DNA from 3 places in the Janthinobacterium sp. DSP2-3-3 genome. Region 1 is predicted to be linked to each of the others. Evidence: predicted binding sites of a transcription regulator. Region 1 holds the regulator's gene; each other region holds the start of a gene.
What was found. Region 1 encodes LexA, which represses DNA repair genes until DNA is damaged. Its sites were predicted from a motif close to ACTGTATNNNNATACAGT; they were not measured.

Region 1 (3,276 bases):
GACTTCGCCGAGGTTGCCGACGTTAACAACTTTTTCTAACAGAATGATTTGCATAGTTCTTCTCCAGGAATATCTGACCGATTAAGCGTGGTGCAGATCGGTGTATGGCAGCAGCGCGAGGAAGCGAGCGCGCTTGATTGCGGTGTCAACTTGGCGCTGGTAGTGCGCTTTGGTACCGGTCAGGCGTGCTGGCATGATCTTGCCGTTTTCTTGGACGAAGTCTTTCAGCGTGTCGACGTCTTTGTAGTCGACTTGCTCAACGTGAGCTGCGGTGAAGCGGCAGAACTTCTTGCGTTTGAACAACGGATTTTGCTGTTTGCGTTTTTCTTTAAGCTTGAGCTTATTTTTGTCGAACTTTTTACCGAATGCCATATCAGGCTCCTGTATCTAAAATGCGCTAGTCAAAGTGACTGCACTAAAATCAATGATGTGAAACACCAAACTCTTGCTGTTGCGGCTCTTCCTGGCCAGGAAACCCGTGAACTGATAGACCCCGCCCAAGCTTGCCTGGCTGAACCGGCCTGAAATTTCGCCAGCGGCTAGCGCGGCAACATCAAACTCGGTCAATCGGGCAATCCCTGCTTCCATCTGCTGCGAACTGTGCTGCAATACTGCATTCACAATCGGCAGCCCTGCCGGGGTATAGCGCAATATTTCGCGCTCGGCAATGATGGCGGTGACTTGTAGCTGGTTCAGCGCACGATCCTGGTCAAGAATTAAGCTGCTGCGGCTACTGGAGCGGCTGCTGGTGCTTCGGTGCGGTGGCTTTTGGCCGCGTCTTCGCGTTGTACCGATTTCATCATCGGCGAAGGAGCTGTTTCAGCTTTCTTCATTTTAACGGTCAGGTGACGCAACACGGCATCATTGAATTTGAATGCTGTTTCCAACTCGACCAGGGTCTCGTTGTCGCATTCGATGTTCAGGCAGATGTAGTGTGCTTTAGGCAGCTTTTGGATCGAGTAAGCCATTTGACGGCGGCCCCAATCTTCCACGCGGTGAACCGAACCGCCGCGGGTGGTTACGCTGGCTTTGTAGCGTTCGATCATCGCGGGCACTTGCTCGCTTTGGTCCGGATGGACGATAAAGACTATTTCATAATGACGCATGCAAACTCCTTCAGGTCGGATTAATAATCGCCCACCCCGGCGTCAAGACGGGTGTGGGAAGGTCAGCCGAAGATTATAACCGCCTTTTGCAAACGTTTCAATCATTCTTCAACAAGCGGCCCATGCCCGGGGCCGGCCAGACGCTTTTTCCTGTGCATTCCAGTATTTCACACGAAATTCGCGCAAATAACAGAAATCCCCTTGCATCTCGGGCGATACTGTACAAAAATACAGTCTGTTCATATAGACAGCATTTTAGTATGCACCCACCGCTCATGATCAAGCTGACAGCACGACAAGAACAAATCCTGAACCTGATCAAGGACGCGATTGAAAATACGGGTTTCCCTCCTACCCGTGCTGAAATCGCCAATGAATTGGGTTTCAAATCGGCCAATGCGGCCGAAGAGCATTTGCAAGCCCTGGCCCGCAAGGGCGCCATCGAGATTTCGCCTGGTACCTCGCGCGGCATCCGCCTGATCGGTACGGCGGCGAGTGCGTCCGCCGACATGCTGCCCTCGAAGGTGCCGGCAGCACTGCTGTTGTCGCTGCCGCTGATCGGCCGCGTGGCTGCCGGCTCGCCCATCCTGGCACAGGAAAACCTGGAAGCGAGCTACAACGTGGACCCGGCCCTGTTTTCGGCCAAGCCCGACTTCCTGCTGAAGGTGCGCGGCTGGTCCATGCGCGACGCCGGCATCATGGATGGCGATTTATTGGCCGTCAAGAAAGTCGACAGCGCCAAGAATGGCCAGATCGTCGTCGCCCGCATCGGCGACGAAGTCACCGTCAAGCGCTACAAGAAAACGGGTTCCGTCATCGAACTGCTGCCGGAAAACCCCGACTTCAAGGTCATTACCGTGTCGCCGGAAGATGAATTCGCACTGGAAGGTTTAGCGGTAGGACTGATGCGCAGCTGGCATTAAACGCACAAGCTAAAAAGGGCCGCAACAGCATGACTGTGGCGGCCCTTTTTTATTACCCAGGTGTTTTATGCGTCCAGGGCACTACGGAAATCCTCGAGCAAATCCGCCTCATCCTCGATACCCACCGACACGCGGATCAGCGACTCGGCAATGCCCATGCTGGCGCGCCGCTCTGCGCCCATCTCGTAAAAGATCGTGTGGGCGACGGGAATGACCAGGGTGCGCGTGTCGCCGAGGTTGCTCGCTGGAATGGCCAGGTTCAGGCGGTTCAGGAAATCGAAGCAGTCAATGCCGTCTGTCAGCTCAAAGCTGAACAGGGAACCATAGCTGCGAAACAAGTCCGTCGCCAGCGCGTGCTGCGGGTGCGACGCCAAGCCCGGGTAATGCACGGCAGCCACGCGCGGGTCGGCGGCCAGCATGGTGGCCAGCGCCAGGGCGTTCGAGCAGGTGCGGTCCATGCGCAAGGCCATGGTCTCCGCGCCGACGGCGATATGGTGCGCCGCTTCCGGTCCCAGCGAAGCGCCGAAGTCGCGCAAGGCCTTGGCACGGATTTGCGCGATGCCCCACTGCGCGGGCGCCGCCTTCTTGTAGTTTTCAAAGATATTCGGGTACCGCGTCCAGTCGAACACGCCCGTGTCCGTCAAGCTGCCTCCCAACGCATTGCCGTGGCCGCCGATGGATTTCGTCAACGCATTGACCACCAGCCCCGCGCCCACCGCTTTCGGGCGGAACAGGTACGGCGTCGTCATCGTATTGTCGACGATATACAAGATGCCACGTTCCTTGCACAGCGCGCCAATCTTCGCCAGGTCGGCGATCTGCGTGCGCGGATTGGCGATGGTTTCCACGAACACGATGCGCGTGGCCGGCGTGATGGCGGCGGCCACGTTGGCCACATCGGTGGCATCGACAAACGACACGCCGATGCCCTGCCCCGTCACCGTTTGCCACAGGCTGTTGGTATTGCCAAACAAAAAGGCCGACGACACCACATGGTCGCCCGCGCGCAGCAAGGATTGCACCACGGCGCCGATGGCGCCCATGCCGGTGGCGAAGCACAAGGTCGCCACGCCGTCTTCCATCTTGTTGACCTTGTCTTCCAGCGCCGAAACCGTCGGGTTGCCCTGGCGGCCATAGCGAAAACCCGGCTCCTTGCCCTGGAATACGGAAGCGAGCTGGCGCGCATCGCCATAGCCAAAAGCGACGGAATTGTGCACGGGCTTGTGCAGGGAGCCATGCTCGATGCC
Region 2 (3,276 bases), on a different contig from region 1:
CCATCAGGCGCTGGCGCTCCTGCGGCGTGCCACCCGGTTCGGGAAACAGGCTCTCGCTGGGCGGCGCCATGGGCTGCACCTGCAGCGCTTCCAGGGTCAGGCCGATCACGGGCGCATCCAACACCAGCTGCGCCAGACGCTCCTTGAGCAAGCGCACCAGGTGCTCGTCGCGCCAGACGGCCTCGCCTAGCGCCAGCTCGATGACGGTGGGCGGGCGCGCCACCCTGCCCCGCTCGTGCGCCAGCAGCAACTGAATGCGCTCGACGGCGAATTGCCGCGCGCACAGCCAGCCCGTCATTTGCTGCAGCAGGCGGCGCGCGCCGAACAGTAAGGCGTCTGCATGCTCCACGCGATCGAACAATTCCAGGCTGGCGCGGAACGTGGGTGGGGCTTCGAGCCACACGAACAATTCCGTTCTGTGGCCATGCGCATCGTCGAGCATATCCAGCAAGGCCACGCCGCAACGGCGCTGCAAACCGGGCCGGGGCAACTGGCGCAACTGCCCCAGAGTGCGGCAACCGATACCTTCGAACCAGTCGAGATAGGGGCGCGCGGGCGGCAGCAAGGTGCACGGCAGGCGGTCGAGGCGGCGCACGAGACTATCCATGCCTAGCACGCGGCCCCGGCGCGTACCGGCGCGCGCCAGCAGCCAGGCACCGCGCGCCGTGGGCGCGCACGACAGCTGTGCCGTGTAGCCCAGCGCGCGCAAACTGGCCGCAATCTGCCGGCACAGGGCGCGCACGCCGCCGAACAGGCGCAAGCTGGCGCCCGCGTCGACCAGCAGGGTTGCTTCCTCGCCCTGCGCCACCAGCGGCGAGTATTGCAGCAGCGCCAGCCCCACCGCTTGCAGGGCTTGCGCTTCCAGGTCCAGCGAGCGCTCGTGCAGGCGCGCCTGCGGCGCCAGCATCAGCGCGCCCGCGCGGCGCATGCCCGGCCGGATGCCGGCCGCCCGCGCCAGCGGCGACAGGGCCATCACTTGCTCCTGCTCCAGCACCGCGCCCAGCTGATCAGCCGACCAGCGCGGGCAAAACACTTCGAGCGGGAGCCGGGGCAGGCACAGGCCGATCCAGAGTCGCATGGCGTAGCAATAATGAAGGGGGTTGCAGGGGCAAGAACAGGGGCGCGTCGCGCTGCGGCCCGCGGCGCTTGATGAAGCCGATCTCGATGCCGCCGGCGGCCGGGCGCACGGACAGGCGCAGCGGCGCCGGCGACGCATCCTGCGCGCCGTGCAGCGGGCGCAGCATGCAAAACAGGGTATTGCCGCCTTGCGCGGCCAGGTGCAGCCGGCGCAGGCTGTCGCCGCGCACGTGCGACTGCCAGAACAGCAAGGCGCCGCAACTGCCGCTGCGCAAGATGTTTTCCGCCGCCCACAAGGCATCCTTGCTGCCGGCGCTCTTCAGCCACAGCAGCTGCGACGGCGCCAGACCCTGCGCAGCCAGGGCCAGCGCCTGCGGCGGATGGGGCGGCTGCAACAGCACGATGGGCAAGCCCGGCAGCTGCGCCAGCGCGGGCGCCAGCAGACGCAATTCACCGCTGCCCGGCTGCTGCACCAGCAGATCGATGAGGCTACCGCTGGGCCAGCCGCCGCCCGGTAGTTGCGCGGACAAGACGGCAAAACCCGTGTCCAGGCAGCGTGCGGCGCCCTGCCCCAGCTGCGATGCGCGCCACAGGGACGGGTGCAAGGCTTCCGGCGAGGCCATCAATTGGGAATGTTGCATAGTTAGTTATGAGGATAAATACTGTATGCATATACAGTACTATTCAGTCCCTCTTTTGGCAAGGCTTATCTGCGTATTATCTGCCTGTCACCACCGCAGGGGCCGTCCCGCCATGTCCGAAAAACCCCGTTTCTGGCATCGATTGCTGTACCATAAGCACTCTCCTTACCGCCTGGCAACACACCAGTCGGCTCCCTCCGTCCATAAGGAAACGCATTTGACCACCATCCAACTCATCAGCGCGATCATCTTCGGCCTTGCGCTCATCCACACCTTCACCGCCAAGTCGTTTGAAACCCTGGCGCAGCGCCATCCCCGCCATGCAGGCCTGCTGCATCTGTTGGGCGAAGTGGAAGTCGTGTTCGGCTTCTGGGCCTTCATTTTGATCATCATCATGGCCTTTGTCTCGGGCAGCGAGGCGGCCATCGAGTATGCCGAATCGCGCCAGTACACGGAACCGCTGTTCGTCTTTGTCGTCATGGTGGTGGCCGCCTCGCGCCCCGTGCTCGACGCCGTGCAGCGCCTGCTCAAAGGGGTGGCGCGCGTGATGCCGCTGCGCACGGAACTGGCCCTCGTCTGGCTGGGCCTGGCGCTCGTGCCCCTGACGGGCTCGATGATCACGGAACCGGCCGCCATGACCCTGGCCGCGCTGATGCTGGCGCCGCAAATCTTCCGCCCGGGCATCCCCGAATGGCTGAAATACGGCGCGCTGGGCGTGCTGTTCGTCAACGTTTCCATCGGCGGCACCCTGACCTCATACGCGGCGCCGCCCGTGCTGATGGTGGCCGCCACGTGGAACTGGGACAGCGCTTTCATGGCCAGCCATTTCGGCTGGAAAGCCGCCATCGCCGTGCTGGTCAATGCCACGGGCGTGAGCATATTGCTACGCAAATATCTGCATAGCAACACGTCCGATATCAAGCCGAAAGCCGGCGAGGTGGAACCGCCGAAAGTGCCGCTGGCCATCAGCCTCGTGCACATGATCGTGCTGGGCGGCGTGGTGGCCCTGGCGCACCATCCCGTGCTGTTCTTCGGCTTGTTCTTGTTCTTTCTCGGCTTTGTGCAGGCGTATGAGCGCTATCAGAGCCCGCTGATCCTGAAAGAGGGCTTGCTGGTCGGCTTCTTCCTTGGCGGCCTGGTGGTGCTGGGCGGCATGCAGCAATGGTGGCTGCAGCCCATCGTCTCGAGCCTGAAGCCGCTGGCCCTGTTCTTCGGCGCGCTGGGCTTGACGGCGATCACCGACAATGCGGCCCTGACTTACCTGGGCTCGCTGATCGTCGGCATGACGGACGAAGCGAAATACATGCTGGTGGCCGGCGCCGTGGCCGGCGGCGGCCTGACCGTTATCGCCAACGCGCCGAACCCGGCCGGCGTATCCCTGCTGCGCCGCGGCTTCAAGGATGAATCGATCGGCGCTGTCGGCCTGCTGGCCGGCGCCCTGCTGCCGACGGCCGTGGCGGCCCTGGCCTTCCTGGCCTTGTAAGCATCTTCATGGGGCGGCTGCCGGCCGCCCCTGCTACCCCTCAGTTTCCCTCCTCGGTTTCCCCCTCAGTTTCCT
Region 3 (3,276 bases), on a different contig from region 1:
GCCCTGTTTCACGCCTTCCTTGCGCAGCTTGTCCTCGATCGCGACCAGCTCGCCGTCGTCGAGTGCGTAGATTTTCTGCATCGGCTTCTTGCCGCGCGCCGGCGCGTCTACGCGGTAAAGTGGCGGACGGGCGATGCAGATGTGTCCCTTGTTGATCAGGGCCGGGAAGTGCTTGAAGAAGAGCGTCAGCAGCAGCACCTGGATGTGCGAGCCGTCCACGTCCGCATCCGACAGGATGCAGATCTTGCCGTAGCGCAGGCCGGACAGGTCGGGCGAGTCGCCCACGCTGTGCGGATCGACGCCGATGGCTACCGCAATATCGTGGATCTCGTTATTCGCAAACAGGCGGTCGCGGTCCGTCTCCCACGAGTTCAAGACTTTGCCGCGCAGGGGCAGGATGGCCTGGAATTCCTTGTCGCGGCCCATCTTGGCCGAACCGCCCGCCGAGTCGCCCTCGACGAGGAACAGTTCATTGCGCGTGATGTCCGACGATTCGCAGTCCGTCAGTTTGCCGGGAAGGACGGCGACGCCCGAGGATTTTTTCTTTTCCACTTTTTGCAGCGAGCGCTGGCGCGATTGCGCCTGCTTGATGACCAGTTCGGCCAGCTTCTTGCCGTAGTCGACGTGCTGGTTCAGCCACAGTTCCAGCGGCGGCTTGGTGAAGGTCGAGACCAGGCGCACGGCGTCGCGCGAGTTCAGGCGTTCCTTGATCTGGCCCTGGAATTGCGGGTCCAGCACCTTGGCCGACAGCACGAAGGAAGCGCGCGCAAAGACGTCTTCCGGCAGCAGTTTCACACCTTTCGGCAGCAGCGAGTGCATCTCGACGAAGTTTTTCACTGCGCCAAACAGGCCGTCGCGCAAGCCCGATTCATGCGTGCCGCCATTCGAGGTGGGAATCAGGTTGACATACGATTCGCGCACGATGGCGCCTTCTTCCGTCCACGCCACCACCCAGGCCGCACCTTCGCCTTCGGCAAATCCTTCCGAGTCCGGACCCGCGTATTGCGCGCCTTCGAACAGGGGAATTAGGGTTTCGCCATTCGATACCTGCGCCAGCGATTCGGTCAGGTAGCCGCGCAAGCCTTCCGCGTACTGCCAGGTTTGCGTATCGCCCGTCTTGGCGTTGGTCAGCGTGACGGTCACGCCGGGCAGCAGCACGGCTTTCGAGCGCAGCAGGCGCTGCAGCTCGGTTTGCGAGATATTCGGCGAATCAAAATACTTCGCATCGGGCCAGGCGGTCACGCGCGTGCCCGACTTCTTGCCGTCGCGCGGGGCGGGGCGGGAACTCAGGGGCTCGATCACGTCGCCATTCGCAAACACCATGTGGTGCAAGCCGTTGCCATCGCTTTCCTTGCGCCAGACGGTGATTTCCAGGCGCGTCGACAGCGCATTGGTGACGGACACGCCGACACCGTGCAAGCCGCCCGAGAATGCGTAGGCGCCGCCCGAACCCTTGTCGAACTTGCCGCCCGCGTGCAGCCGTGTAAACACGATTTCCACCGTCGGCACGCCTTCTTCCGGATGCAGGCCGACGGGAATGCCGCGACCGTTGTCTTCGACGGTGATGCTGCCATCCGTGTTTTGCGTAACGGCGATATGCGTGCAATGACCGCCCAGCGCCTCGTCGGAGGCATTGTCGATCACTTCCTGAATGATGTGCAGCGGATTTTCAGTGCGGGTGTACATCCCCGGGCGCTGCTTGACGGGTTCCAGTCCTTTCAGGACACGGATGGATGATTCGCTGTAGTCGGATGCTGGTTTTTTAGTGGCCATACGTGTTCAAGCTAAGTAAAGACAGTGGTTGGAACGCCAGGCCATGGCACTGCAGGGCGCAGTGACAACGGCGGCGATAACTGTATAAATATACAGTATATTCCGTCCAGCGTCACTGGGAGAGGGCAGTGCGGCAGGCATGGCGTCCTTGTGCGGACGCTCGCGCATTCTATCTTGTCCAGCGAGCAATAGCGCTACTCCAGGGCAACAACAGTGCGCCGCGCGCGTGGTTTTGCGCCAATTGTGGACGATTTTATGCGGCAAAGCCCCTGTTTTTACATCTTGTTTACAAGCACCTCTCCAGTCTTTACGAATTTTTTAGACCCTTTTGGCTAATCTGCTCACTATCAAAACAAACCTGAATGAGGGTGGGAATGGATATCGTGTATCTCGGCTTGATTGCCGTTTTTTTCGTCGTGGCGGCCGGCTTTGCCGTCGCCTGCGACAAATTAGGGAGCGTCAAATGAACGCGTTTTATGTGCTTGGCGCCGTGGTCTCGGCTGGCCTGCTCGTGTACCTGCTGGTGGCGCTGCTGAAGGCGGAGGAACTGTGATGACGACGCAATCGATATTGTTGTTGGTGGCCTTCCTGGCCGTACTGTTGGCCGCCGGCTATCCGCTGGGCCTGTACATGGCCAAGGTGGCCGGCGATGGCCCCGTGCGCGGCCTGGGCTGGCTGCAAAAGCTGGAAAACCTGCTGTACCGCTGGTCCGGCCTTCCTGCCGACAAGGCCATGGGCTGGAAAAGCTACGCCATCGCCCTGATCGTCTTTAATACCGTGGGCGCCGTCTTTGTGTACGGCCTGCAGCGCCTGCAGGGCTTCTTGCCCCTCAATCCACAGGGCCTGGGCGCCGTCAGCCCCGATTCCTCGTTCAATACCACCGTCAGCTTCGTCGCCAATACCAATTGGCAGGGCTACGGCGGCGAGCAGACCATGAGCTACCTGACCCAGATGCTGGGCATGGCATGCCAGAACTTCTTTTCGGCGGCCACCGGCATCGCCGTGATCTTCGCGCTGGTGCGCGGTTTCGCCTCGCGTTCGGGCAAATCGATCGGCAATTTCTGGGTTGACCTGGTGCGCTCGACGCTGTACATCCTGCTGCCGCTGTCGCTGGCCCTCTCCGTCGTCTTCATGGGCGAAGGCATGATCCAGAATTTTTCCGCCTACAAGGAAGTGACGCTGATCGATCAGGTGGCGTATGAAACGCCGAAAATGACGGCCGATGGCCAGCCCGTGCTGGATGCCGCCGGTAAACCCGTAATGGAAGCGCAAGTGGCGACCACGCAGACGCTCGCCATGGGCCCCGTCGCTTCGCAGGAATCGATCAAGTTGCTGGGCACGAATGGCGGCGGCTTTTTCAATGCCAATTCCGCGCATCCATTTGAGAATCCTACGGTGCTGTCGAACTTCCTGCAGATGCTGGCCATTTTCATCATTCCCGCCGGCCTGTGTTTCACCTTTGGCCGCATGGTCGGTGACCTGCGCCAGGGCTGGGCCGTGCTG

Region 2: the regulator LexA is predicted to act here: its motif matches at 1,739-1,756, upstream of imuA (translesion DNA synthesis-associated protein ImuA).
Region 3: the regulator LexA is predicted to act here: its motif matches at 1,853-1,870, upstream of ACP7DE_RS10220 (DNA topoisomerase IV subunit B).

Annotation. Positions count from the first base shown of each region.
Region 1 is NZ_JAFCWA010000001.1:803,080-806,355, forward strand. It holds gene rplI (50S ribosomal protein L9) at 1-54, opposite strand, end outside; gene rpsR (30S ribosomal protein S18) at 82-372, opposite strand; gene priB (primosomal replication protein N) at 388-696, opposite strand; gene rpsF (30S ribosomal protein S6) at 717-1,106, opposite strand; gene lexA (transcriptional repressor LexA) at 1,382-2,029, shown strand; gene ACP7DE_RS03840 (cystathionine gamma-synthase family protein) at 2,095-3,276, opposite strand, start outside.
Region 2 is NZ_JAFCWA010000003.1:412,579-415,854, reverse strand. It holds gene ACP7DE_RS08645 (Y-family DNA polymerase) at 1-1,078, opposite strand, end outside; gene imuA (translesion DNA synthesis-associated protein ImuA) at 1,008-1,718, opposite strand; gene ACP7DE_RS08635 (putative Na+/H+ antiporter) at 1,936-3,201, shown strand.
Region 3 is NZ_JAFCWA010000004.1:270,933-274,208, forward strand. It holds gene ACP7DE_RS10220 (DNA topoisomerase IV subunit B) at 1-1,773, opposite strand, end outside; gene kdpF (K(+)-transporting ATPase subunit F) at 2,237-2,326, shown strand; gene kdpA (potassium-transporting ATPase subunit KdpA) at 2,326-3,276, shown strand, end outside.